Regions from separate parts of the Rahnella sp. CJA17(1/100) genome, predicted to be linked through region 2. Evidence: predicted binding sites of a transcription regulator. Region 2 holds the regulator's gene; each other region holds the start of a gene.
What was found. The regulator CRP, encoded in region 2, controls carbon source genes, mostly activating them, when cyclic AMP is high. The targets are predictions, from matches to a motif close to ATGTGANNNNNNTCACAT.
Positions count from the first base shown of each region.

Region 1: the regulator CRP is predicted to act here: its motif matches at 1,076-1,093, upstream of ydfZ (putative selenium delivery protein YdfZ).
Region 3: the regulator CRP is predicted to act here: its motif matches at 1,512-1,529, upstream of AACU55_RS21770 (DeoR family transcriptional regulator).
Region 4: the regulator CRP is predicted to act here: its motif matches at 1,060-1,077, upstream of gntK (gluconokinase).

Region 1 is NZ_CAWOJA010000018.1:37,301-40,514, forward strand. Features, by position in the region: gene AACU55_RS10740 (alpha/beta fold hydrolase) at 162-992, opposite strand; gene ydfZ (putative selenium delivery protein YdfZ) at 1,233-1,451, shown strand; gene AACU55_RS10750 (D-amino acid dehydrogenase) at 1,932-3,214, shown strand, end outside.
Region 2 is NZ_CAWOJA010000003.1:137,276-140,489, reverse strand. Features, by position in the region: gene AACU55_RS02325 (phosphoribulokinase) at 1-195, shown strand, start outside; gene AACU55_RS02320 (OsmC family protein) at 199-606, opposite strand; gene crp (cAMP-activated global transcriptional regulator CRP) at 969-1,601, shown strand; gene AACU55_RS02310 (YccS/YhfK family putative transporter) at 1,663-3,214, shown strand, end outside.
Region 3 is NZ_CAWOJA010000064.1:262,634-265,847, forward strand. Features, by position in the region: gene AACU55_RS21765 (autotransporter family protein) at 1-1,177, shown strand, start outside; gene AACU55_RS21770 (DeoR family transcriptional regulator) at 1,252-1,485, opposite strand; gene moeA (molybdopterin molybdotransferase MoeA) at 1,731-2,972, shown strand; gene moeB (molybdopterin-synthase adenylyltransferase MoeB) at 2,975-3,214, shown strand, end outside.
Region 4 is NZ_CAWOJA010000033.1:113,007-116,220, forward strand. Features, by position in the region: gene AACU55_RS15225 (cation:proton antiporter) at 1-330, opposite strand, end outside; gene yahO (DUF1471 family periplasmic protein YahO) at 472-750, opposite strand; gene gntK (gluconokinase) at 1,248-1,787, shown strand; gene gntU (gluconate transporter) at 1,784-3,121, shown strand; gene edd (phosphogluconate dehydratase) at 3,138-3,214, shown strand, end outside.

The DNA.
Region 1 (3,214 bases), on a different contig from region 2:
ATCTGAGTGTGTCGTTAGATAAACACCATGAATCCATTCCTCAACAAATCTATATCCTTAAGGCAGGAGACTGTCAATCGGCGGGCAATAAAGAGCCCAAAGCCGCGTACAGTCTGGCTTTGGGCGAACAATATCAGGAGACAGGCGCAAACAGCGGGGGATTAACTGCGGATAAATTCTAACAAATCCTGATTTATCTGATTCTTGTGTGTGCTGCACAGACCATGAGATGCGCCCGCATAAACCTTACCTTTGCCATTTGGCAACAACTTAAGCGCAGCTTCGCTGGAGGAGGCGGGTGGCACAATCTGGTCATCATCACCGTAAATCACCAGCGTCGGGATCGTCATCTTCTTCAGGTCTTCGCGCTGATCGGTTTCAGAAAACGCTTTAACACAATCATAAAGTGCTTTTATTGAACCCTGCATACCCTGGAGCCAGAAACTTTGGCGTAAACCTTCTGACACCTCAGCACCGGGGCGGTTGAAACCATAAAATGCGTCGGGCAAGTCCAGGAAAAATTGGGAACGATCTTTTGTCACACCGCCACGGATACCGTCGAAAACAGAAAGAGGTAATCCACCGGGATTGAAATCTGTTTTGATCATAATCGGTGGCACTGCACCAATTAATACCGCTTTTGCCACCCGCGAGATGCCGTGCCTGCCAATATAACGGGCAACTTCGCCGCCGCCGGTAGAGTGCCCGACGTGTATCGCGTCTTTGAGATCCAGATAAGCCGTCAGTTCGGCCATGTCATCTCCGTACTGGTCCATATTATTGCCTTCCCATGACTGGGAAGAACGCCCGTGTCCGCGGCGGTCGTGGGCAATAACGCGATAACCATGTTCTGCCAGAAACAGCATCTGATCTTCAAAAGCATCCGACGACAGGGGCCAGCCGTGGCTAAAAACCACCGGCTGTCCGCTGCCCCAATCCTTATAAAAAAGTTGTGTACCATCTTTAAGCTTCAGAAAGTTTGAGTTATTCACAATCGACTCCTTATTGCTGAAAATTGCTGAAATGAACGGTGCAAAACAGAAACCGATTGAAGTGTAGGTCAGTAATTGCGTCGTTGCGATATGAGTCACATTTTTAAAATGGCAACGTGGCGGGACAGGGTATGAAATTTAACCTGATACTTAGCAGGGTTTATATATTGAAACTTAATTTTTACGGGTATAGCATTAACCCGCTATTGTTTGTTATTGATGCTTTAGGAGGTCAAGAAAATGGTAAATACCTTTACTTATGATAGATATAGAAATCGTATCGGCCAGGGCGTTCGTGTAATGGATGCCGAAACGGGCGTTACCGGCAAAATTACCGCGTTCAGGGTGAAATCGAGTTCACCGGAAGAAATTCGCCGCGAAAGTTGCGTACAACTGGAAGGGCAGACGGGCCTGTTTAAACCTGTCTCTCTGATGAGACTGGAAACGACGTCTGCCTGATTTTTTCTGTTACGCCGGTAAATTCCCGCAATATAAGGCCACTATGAATAGTGGCCTTAATGTTTTACGCAGCCACCTCCGCTTTGCCTCGTTTTATAAATCCCCGTTCAACCTGAACGTCAATTCTCCGCGCAGCGTGAGGGAATATCACATGCCTGTTTGTTTGTGGTGTTTTGTGCTGATGCATGGCTTGTATGCAAGAATAAAAACCTGCAACAAAACTGACCCTGAAGCGTCGGGAGTCTTGTGACATCAATGCAATCAATGCTGTCATTACGCCATAAATTTCTTGCCGCATGGCCGGAATGTTGCGGAATATCGTTATTTATTTCTGGCTATTGAAATAAATGCTGTCATGAACGATAAATAAATGTGAAAGACCTCACGGTTGTGAGTGCCTGTGTTGGTGATTTTTCTCAGTCAGGTTAATTTCCTGTCATCAGAATATTATGCTTTGTTTTGTCGTGGAGTGGAGTCGATATGCGTGTGGTGATTTTAGGCAGTGGTGTGGTCGGTGTCGCCAGTGCATGGTATCTGGCTAAAGCGGGTCATCAGGTGACGGTTATTGACCGCCAGTCCGGCCCGGCAGAAGAAACCAGTGCGGGTAATGCAGGACAGATCTCACCGGGCTATGCTGCGCCGTGGGCGGCTCCGGGGGTTCCGGTCAAAGCCGTCAAATGGATGTTCCAGAAGCACGCGCCTCTGGCGATTCGCCTCGACGGAACACAGTTCCAGCTTAAATGGATGTGGCAAATGCTGCGTAACTGCAACATGGACCACTATCAGACCAACAAAAGCCGCATGGTGCGTCTGGCGGAATACAGCCGTGACTGCATGAAAGCGTTACGCGAAGATACCGGCATTCAGTACGAGGGTCGGCAGGGCGGCACGTTGCAGCTTTTCCGCACCGCGCAGCAGTTTGAAAGCGCAGCCAAAGACATTGCGGTGCTGGAAGACGCCGGTGTGCCGTATCAGTTACTCGAATCCAGCCAGCTGGCGACTGCAGAACCGGCGCTGGCTCAGGTTGCGCACAAACTGACCGGCGGCCTGCGTTTACCCAATGATGAAACCGGCGACTGCCAGATGTTTACCCGCAAGCTGGCAGACATGGCGCGTCAGGCGGGAGTTATCTTCGAATTTAACCGCACGGTGGATAAGCTGCATATTGAAAACGGCGAAATCACTGGCGTGCAGTGTGGCAATGAGGTCGTCAGGGCGGATGCATACGTGGTGGCATTCGGTTCGTATTCCACCGCGTTGCTGCGTGATCTGGTCTCCATTCCGGTTTATCCGCTGAAAGGCTATTCCCTGACGATTCCGATTACTGATCCGGCTTCTGCGCCGGTGTCTACCGTACTGGATGAAACCTATAAAATTGCTATCACCCGTTTTGATGACCGCATCCGCGTCGGCGGTATGGCGGAGATTGTCGGCTTCAACCTGAAGCTGGCGCAGGCGCGCCGCGAAACGCTGGAGATGGTGGTCAAAGATCTCTATCCGAACGGCGGCAACGTCGAACAGGCCACGTTCTGGACGGGGTTGCGTCCGATGACGCCGGATGGCACGCCGATTGTCGGGCGTACGCGCATTAAGAATTTGTATCTCAATACCGGCCACGGCACGCTGGGCTGGACGATGGCCTGCGGCTCCGGGCAGTTGCTCTCGGACATTATGTCCGGCGTGACGCCTGCGATCCCATCCGATGATCTCTCGGTTGAGCGTTACAGCCCGGATTTCATTGCCCGTCCGGCTGGCCCGCACAA
Region 2 (3,214 bases):
GATGAAAGCTTTGTGGTGATTCATTTTCAGGGACTGGATGACATCGATTTCCCGTATCTGCTGGCCATGCTGCAAGGGTCGTTTATCTCGCACATCAAAACACTGGTGGTGCCGGGCGGCAAAATGGGGCTGGCGATGGAGCTGATCATGGCGCCGCTGGTGCAGCGCCTGATGGAAGGCAAGAAGATCGAGTAAACTTTATTCGGCTGCAATCACTTCAAAGCTGTGGGTGATTGTGGCCGCTTTCCCCAGCATCAGAGACACAGAACAGTATTTTTCGGCAGACAGGCTGACTGCGCGTTCAACAATCTTATCGGTCAGATCCTTACCGGTGACGATAAAATGCAGATTGATGTGAGTGAACAGACGCGGCGCTTCTTCGCGGCGTTGTGAGGTCAGCTTCACTTCACAATCACGCACGTCATTACGACCTTTTTGCAAAATTGACACCACGTCGATTGCACTACACCCCCCTGCGGACATCAGTAACATTTCCATCGGGCTTGGGGCTTTATCACCCGCGTTTCCATCCATTGAAATCTGATGACCCGATGCAGACTCACCTAAAAATGTCAGTCCTTCAACCCATTTGACACGTGCATGCATGAACTATTCTCCCGGTGAATAAACTTGTCGAAATCTGCTCTCAGAGTACCCTTTCACCTAAAATCTGGCAACGTAACCCGATCGCCATCATGCTGAAGCGAGACAACAGAAGACAGCATCTCAAACCTGTGCTACAAACAAAGCCGAAACATACTTTCCAGTAAATTGCGGTGACGGTTTTTGCGGTTTAAGTACAGAACCCACGGTGATGACAGCAATAAACAGGCTGTTGCACTCCGACATCCGCTTGCAGCATTTCTGGAGAGTTATATGCTGAAAGGGCGCTTTGGATTTGAAGTGCCGTACAGGGAACTCTGAGCCCTGTGATTTTGGGCAGCGATAACAACAGAGGATAATAGCAAATGGTTCTCGGCAAGCCACAAACAGACCCGACTCTTGAATGGTTCCTGTCTCACTGTCATATACATAAGTATCCTTCTAAAAGTACGCTGATTCACCAGGGTGAAAAAGCCGAAACGCTTTACTACATCGTGAAAGGGTCAGTTGCTGTCCTGATTAAAGATGAAGAAGGCAAGGAAATGATACTGTCCTACCTTAACCAAGGTGACTTCATCGGTGAGCTGGGACTCTTCGAAGAAGGTCAGGAACGCAGTGCCTGGGTACGTGCTAAAACTGCCTGTGAAGTGGCTGAAATTTCATATAAAAAATTCCGCCAGCTGATTCAGGTTAACCCGGATATTCTGATGCGTCTCTCCGCGCAGATGGCCAACCGTCTGCAAGTGACGTCAGAGAAAGTCGGCAACCTTGCCTTCCTTGACGTTACCGGTCGCATCGCTCAAACCTTGCTCAATCTGGCTAAACAGCCTGATGCAATGACCCATCCGGACGGGATGCAAATCAAGATCACCCGCCAGGAAATTGGCCAAATCGTCGGTTGTTCACGTGAAACAGTCGGACGCATTCTCAAAATGCTGGAAGATCAGAGCCTGATCTCCGCACACGGTAAAACGATTGTCGTTTACGGCACACGTTAATCCCTCAAAAATTGGCGCGGCAAAACACTGTCGCGCCTTTTTTATGGGCTAAGCTTTACCCATGACGCTATGGCGAAGACTGTTTTACCATCCTGAAGTGAACTACGCGCTGCGCCAGACGCTGGTGTTGTGCTTACCTGTTGGCATTTGCTGGCTGTTTGGCAATTTGCAAATGGGCCTGCTGTTTTCCCTCTGCCCGGCCTGTTGTAACATCGCCGGTCTGGATACCCCGCATAAACGCTTTTTCAAACGCCTGCTCGTCGGCGGTTCACTCTTTGCCGTGAGCAGCCTTCTGCTGCAACTGATGCTCGAAAGCTGGCATATACCGCTGCCGCTGATCATGCTGTCGCTGGCGTTACTGCTGGGCGTCACCGGTGAAATCAGCCCGCTGCATGCGCGCCTGTTGCCCGGTGCGCTGGTGGCGACTATCTTCACGCTGAGTATGGTGGGTGTGCGCCCGATGTGGCAGGCCCCGGTGTTGTTCGCCGCTGGCACAGCCTGGTACGGATTGTTTAACTGGGCGTGGTTTCGTATTTCGGAAGAACAGCCGATGCGCGAAACGCTCAGCCAGCTCTATCTGCAACTCGCGGATTATTTCGAAGCCAAGTACAGCCTGCTGACGCAACACACCGATCCCGAAACTGCGTTACCCCCACTGCTAACCCGCCAGCAGCAGGTTATCGACCTGATTGCCCTGCTTTATCAGCAATTACACATGTTGCCCCAGCACGGACATCATCATCACCATAAACGGCTGTTTCAGCGTTTTCAGGTGGCGCTCGATTTGCAGGAGCACATTACAGTGAGCCTGCATCAGCCGGAAGAAGTGCAGAAACTGGTGGAGGAAAGCCATGCCGAAGCGGTTATCCGCCGAAATGCGCAGGTGATTTCCACCCGTCTTCGGGTGATTGCCGACGATATTCTTTATCATCGTTTATCCGGGCGCTTTACGATGGCCAATGAGCTGACCGCGCTGGAGAAAATCGCCGCGCGTAACCCGGACAATCCGGTAGGTCAGTTTTGTTATTACCATTTCAGCCGCATTGCCCGTCTGTTACGCACACAGCGGCCGTTGTACAAACGTGACCTGATGAACACCCAGCCGCGTTTGCCCTTCTGGCCCGCGCTGAAAAGCTATCTTTCCTTCAAATCCGTGGCACTGCGTAATGCCGCACGTTTGGGCATTATTCTGGCGATTGGCAGCAGTCTGGGTCTGTTCTTCAATTTGCCCAAACCCTACTGGATCTTGCTGACTATCATGTTGGTCAGCCAGAACGGTTATAACGCCACGCGGGTGAGGATCCAGCACCGTGCACTCGGTACGCTGGCCGGATTGCTGATTGCCTCAGGCTTGCTCAAACTGGAACTGCCGGAAGGCACCACGCTGCTGTGCATGTTGCTGATCACCCTGTTGTCCTATACCGTTCTGCGCAAAAACTACGGACTGGCGATGGTCGGCATGACGGTGACTGCAGTGTATACCCTGCAATTGCTGGCGATGAACGGCGTGCATTTTCTGGTACCACGACTGGTGGATACCCTGATCGGCTGCGCGCTGGCCTTTGGTGGCACTATCTGGCTGTGGCCGCAATGGCAAAGCGGTTTGCTGCGCC
Region 3 (3,214 bases), on a different contig from region 2:
CGTTCAGATTGATGATGCCAGCCGTCATAATGGCCTGTTCAGTCTGGAAAACAGCGTCAGTATCGGCGCTTACGACTATTATCTTTTTGAAGGGAGCAAGGATGCCACCGGCGATATGAATGACTGGTATCTGCGCGCTGAAATCCCAACACCTGACGCGCCGGTTCCTGATGTCCCAACGCCAGATAATCCGACACCGGATGTTCCTGCGCCTGCCCCGTCTACACCAGACACTTACCGTGGCGAAATCCCCAGTTATATCGCAGCACCTTATCTGAACTTGTATTATGGCATGCGTATTGCTGGCACGCTGCACGAGCGTATGGGCGATACAGAAACCTACGGCAAAGGCTACAACAATCGCGCATGGGCGAGAACCGGCGGTGAACACACTTCCTTCGATGCGGGACGTTTTGGATACGACAGTGATTACTGGTTCGCGCAATTCGGAACCGACTTATATCAGGATGAACTGAAAAACGGCACACGCGTCCACGCTGGCATCATGGCGACATTGGGCAACCAGAGTACCGACACGCAGGATCAGGTGCGCACGTTGGCGGGGAAACTTGCGGATGCAGGCTCAGTGCGCAGTGATGCCTACAGCGTTGGCGGCTATTACACCCGATATGCACAAGATGGCGCTTACGTTGACCTTGTCGGCCAGTTCACCTGGTATCGCAACCAGTATGAGAGCCTGCATGATACGAAACAGGACAGCTACGGCGTATTGCTTTCTGCTGAAGCAGGTCAACCCTATGCCGTCAGCACCAACTGGAAAATCGAACCTCAGGGACAGATCATTTATCAGTATCTGAATGCTGAAGATTTCAGCGATGAAATTTCTGATATCTCCGGCGTTTCAGTGAACCAGGGCACAGCGCGTGCCGGGTTGCGTTTGTTACGCGACCAGGCAGAAGATAAAGCCAGTGAAAAATTCAAACCTTACCTGACCGCCGACGTACTGAGTAATTTCTCGGATTCACCGGATATCAATGTCGGCGGAATCGATGTCAGTACAACGGATTTTTCCGATCAATACTGGCAGACCGGCGCGGGCATGACGGCGCAACTCGCACCGAATACCTCGGTGTATGCTGATGTGAAATACGTCAAAGGGTTTGACGGCGATATGGAAGGCTACGTCGGCCATATTGGGATCCAGGGGCGTTTTTAATTCAGATCTCTGAATCACACGCATAAAAAAGGGAAGGCATCAAAGCCTTCCCTTTTCTTATTTCGTTGCTGCGTTTAAAGCTGCGGGCAACGCTGCAAACTGTTTAGCCAGGATGTTTCAGGCTGAGCGGCCAGACGACGCGCACGTCCGTGGCGGCGCAAAATCAATCCTTTGTCCTGCATTTCACTCAGATCGCGTCTGATCGTTTCGAGACTTACATCCAGCGATTGTGCCAGTTCGCTTACCTGTAGCACTTCATGTTGTTCAACCAACTGAAGGATGGCCTGATGGCGATTTTTTTTAAGCACCGGTTATTCCTGTTTATATGACAGTTATGTGACGAAGGTCACAAATAACGGTAACTATAATACCTGCGTTACATTGTTAATTTTGGGATCGATCTCAATTTTTCAGGAATCCGCGCAGAATTTTTACGCCTTCGGCGCTTTTTGGTTCGCTGCGTTTCTCTGTCATACTATGCGCATGCTCCATTTCCCTGCCCGGCTCCGCTGAAAATACCTGCCACGCCGGGACGAATGACTAAGGATTTTTTATGGAATTCAATACTGCCGGTCTGATCTCACTTGACGAAGCGCTGGATAAAATGCGCGACTGTGTACCGCCTAAAACAAGTCAGGAGGCCGAATCCCTGCCACTTGCTGGCGCCGCGGGCCGCATGACTGCCACACCGGTGCTTTCTCCGGTTTTCGTGCCACCTTTTGATAACTCTGCGATGGATGGCTATGCCGTACGTTGCGCAGATTTGCACGACGGCGCGGTGTTCCCGGTCGCGGGCAAAGCCTTTGCCGGTGCGCCTTTTCATGGCGAATGGCCTGCCGGAAGCTGTATCCGCATCATGACCGGTGCGCCAGTTCCCGCCGGTGCCGACGCAGTAATCATGCAGGAACAGGCTGAAGTTTCAGATGCGGGAGTACGTTTCACTGCAACAGCGCAAAAAGGCCAGAATATCCGCCTGACCGGAGACGACATTAAACAGGGCGACAGCGTTTTGCCTGCCGGTGTACGTTTGGGTGCGGCAGAATTACCGCTGCTGGCCTCGCTGGGCGTCACCCACGTCAAGGTGTGGAAACCGCTGAAAGTCGCCGTATTCTCCACCGGCGATGAACTGCAACCGGTGGGAACGCCTTTGCAGGAGGGGCAGATTTACGATACCAACCGTTTCGCTGTGCGCCTGATGCTGGAACAACTGGGCTGTACCGTCCTGGATTTAGGCATTATTCGCGATAATCCCCTGGCGCTGCGTAAAGCCTTCGAAGAAGCCAATGCGTTTGCCGATCTGGTGATTTCCAGCGGCGGCGTATCGGTCGGTGAAGCCGATTACACGAAGCAGATCCTGGATGAACTGGGTGAAATTGGTTTCTGGAAGCTTGCCATGAAACCGGGCAAACCTTTTGCTTTCGGTAAACTGGAAAGCAGCTGGTTCTGCGGTTTGCCGGGGAATCCGGTGTCGGCAGCACTGACGTTTTATCAGCTGGTTCAGCCATTTATTGCACAGTTGTCCGGCCATACGGCCTGGCAATTCCCGCCGCGCCTGAAGGCAAAAGCGGTGACACCATTGAAAAAATCCCCCGGACGTCTCGATTTCCAGCGCGGTATCTTCAGCACCAATGCAGAAGGACAACTGGAAGTGCGCACCACCGGCCATCAGGGTTCGCACGTATTCAGCTCATTCAGCCAGGCCAACTGTTTTATCGTGCTTGAACGCGGGCGCGGTAACGTGGCGGCAGGCGAAATCGTTGAAATCGAACCGTTTAACGCCCTGCTGCGGAGCTGAATATGCCTCAACTGCCGGAACTGACGGACGCTGAAACCCTGCGTTATAACCGCCAGATCGTTCTGAAAGGGTTTGATTTTGACGGCCAGGAACAACTGAAAGCCAGTCATGCGCTGATTGTCGGACTGGGCGGTTTAGGCTGTGCCGCTGCGCAATATCTGGCGGCGGCAGGCACCGGTACGTTAACGCTACTGGATTTCGACACGGTCTCGCTGTCAAACCTGCAACGCCAGACGCTGCAT
Region 4 (3,214 bases), on a different contig from region 2:
CCACCAGCAGGCGAGGCTGATAACCGCGAAAGTGACCAGCATGCCTGTCGTCACCAGATTGCGAACCACGCCGCCGAGACCGCGGACTTCATCAAGTCTGAGCGTCAGCGCGCCTTCGAACAAAATGATCGCCACTGATATCGATACCAGCGGAAACAGTAACTCGCCAAACAGGACATCGGGCATAACGAGGTGCGTCACCGGTCCGAGCACCACGCCGAGCAGCAGCAAAGGCAGAATGGCGGGGATTTTCAGCAACCAGGCCAGCCACTGAGCGAGTAACGATCCCAGCCCGATAATAACCAGCATCAGCGGAGCCGACAGCAGCATAATATTTCCCTTTCATTAAGAGGAAGCAAAAGTCCGGCGGACAGCCGGAAACAAGACACTGTTATCAGCATAATCGTCCATTAAAAAGCCCGCAAATTTGCAGGCTTCTTTTTATTGCTTATTGTGCAGAAAACAAAATACTTATTTTTTCTTATAAACGTCAGCAGTACCGTGAATTTTATTGTTGGTATTACCGGAGGTTAATACAAACACATCGCCGCCTTTTTTATCGGCTTTCTTAGAAAGATCTTCAATGGCGCCGGACTGCGAGGTTTTATTTGAGGTGGTCACAGAGCCGACTTTGGTATACTCAGAAGCCACTTTTTCAAAATCTACTTTCTTCATTAATTCAGCAGAATAAGTGCTGAAAGAGACACAACCCATCACAGCCACTGCCAGCAGAGCTTTAGATATTTTCATGTAAGCCTCAGATTTTAAATTGCCCAGTAAATTGAAAGAAAGTAATAGAAAGCTGTTTATTTAGTGAAACCCTGTTAATCAATAACTCACTGTTTAAAAGAGTGAGTTATCACTGCCATTTAGTAATAGACAAGGAAGTCAATAATTACAAGGCGGAAAGAAAAAATTAAGCAACCGGTGCGTTTTTTAGTCTTTTGTGCCGGGAGGTTTTGTACACAGTAATAGCAATCACATATTTTTCGTTTCGCCTGCGCATGTTATCCATCTGTTAACCCCCCGTCCGAAATATGTTTCATTGCTAATAATTAACTTTGAAGCAGATCACATTTATGCTTTTCCCCTGCACAGGCAGATTGTCACGGGTGAAAAAGCCTCTGATAATGTTACCGATAACATGTTACCGGTAACATTGCGGATAAACATGAACAGGGTGGACGTAACGAATAAAACCACTGACCCGTCTTTCGCGTTTTTTTAACCAGTCGAGGAGCGCAGCCGTGAACAATGATCAGAACCGAATTTATGTGTTTATGGGCGTATCAGGCAGCGGAAAATCAGCCGTCGCCAACGCCGTGGCACACCAGCTTTCCGCCGGTTTTCTTGACGGCGATTTCTTACATCCCCGCAGTAATATCCTGAAAATGGCCGCCGGGGACGCCCTCAATGATGACGACCGTGCGCCGTGGCTGGCCGCCCTCAATGATGCCGCGTTTGCCATGCAGCGTACCAATAGTGTGTCGGTCATCATCTGCTCGGCATTGAAAAAACGTTACCGCGATCGTCTGCGCGCAGGTAACGCCAACCTGTCTTTCATCTATTTACAGGGTGAATTCCCGGTCATTGAAGAACGCATGGCCGCACGCAAAGGGCACTTTTTTAAATCGCAGATGCTGATCTCACAGTTTGCAGCACTCGAACAACCTGGCGCTGAAGAAAGTGACGTGATCACCATCGGCATTCATCAGCCGCTTGATGCGGTGATTGCAGAGACCCTGCAACACATCCGTAGTTTTCAGCAACAGGAGCATTGCGCGTGAATACAGTGACTTTAGTCGGTACTGCAGCGGGCTCCGTGTTGCTGCTGCTTTTCCTGGTGATGAAAGTGCGTATGCACGCGTTCGTCGCGCTGATGCTGGTGTCGATTGCCGCCGGGATTTTCTCCGGCATGCCGGTCAATACCATTGCCGACACCATGCAGAAAGGCATGGGCAGCACGCTGGGTTTTCTGGCGATTGTGGTGGCGCTGGGCGCGATGTTCGGCAAGATTCTGCATGAAGTCGGCGCACTTGACCAAATTGCGGCCCATTTACTGAATCGTTTTGGCAAAAACAAAGCCCATTATGCTCTAGGGATTGCCGGGCTGGTTTGCGCCTTGCCGCTGTTTTTCGATGTGGCGATTGTGCTGCTGATTGGCATCGTGTTCGCGGTGGCGCGCCGTACTGACGGCAACATCGTCAGGCTGGCGATCCCGTTATTTGCCGGTGTCGCGGCAGCGGCGTGTTTCCTGCTTCCGGGGCCGGTCCCGATGCTGCTGGCGTCGCAGATGAATGCCGATTTTGGCTGGATGATCGCCATCGGTCTGGTGGCCGCGATTGCCGGCATGCTGATCGCCGGTCCGCTGTACGGCAATTTTATCAGCCGTCATGTCAGCTGGCCGATGCCTGTTGAAGAAAATGCCCCGACGCTCAACAAAGATAACCTGCCGTCCTTCGGTTTCAGTCTGGCGCTGATTTTGTGTCCGCTGGTATTGGTGGGAATGAAAACCATCGGCGCACGTTTTGTCACGGCGGGTACGCCATTGCACGACTGGCTGGAGTTTATCGGCCATCCGTTTACCGCCATTCTGATTGCCTGCCTGATTGTCATTTACGGGCTGGCAAAACCACGCGGCATGACCAACGAACAGACGCTGGCCATCTGCTCAGCCGCCGTTCAGCCCGCCGGGATCATCCTGCTGATGACCGGTGCGGGTGGCGTATTCAAACAAATTCTGGTGGATTCCGGCGTCGGCCCGGCCATTGGTGACGCGATGATCGGCACCGGATTACCGATTGCCGTGGCCTGTTTTGCACTGTCAGCCGTGGTACGTGTGATTCAGGGTTCAGCCACCGTGGCCTGCCTGACTACTGTCGGGCTGGTATTGCCGGTAACCCATCAGATGGGGCTAAACGGCGGTCAGCTGGCCGCACTCGCCATCTGCATTACCGGCGGTTCCATTGTGCTCAGCCACGTAAATGATGCCGGTTTCTGGTTATTCGGCAAGTTCACCGGTGCCAGCGAACTGCAAACGCTGAAAACCTGGACGGTGATGGAAACCCTGCTCGGCACGACTGGCGGGATCATCGGCATGATTGCTTTCACGATGCTTTAAGAAAGGGGACAACATTATGATTAACAACACCGTGGCCCGTGTCACGCAGCGGATCATCAACCGTTCCGCATCCACCCGTGAAGCCTATCTGGC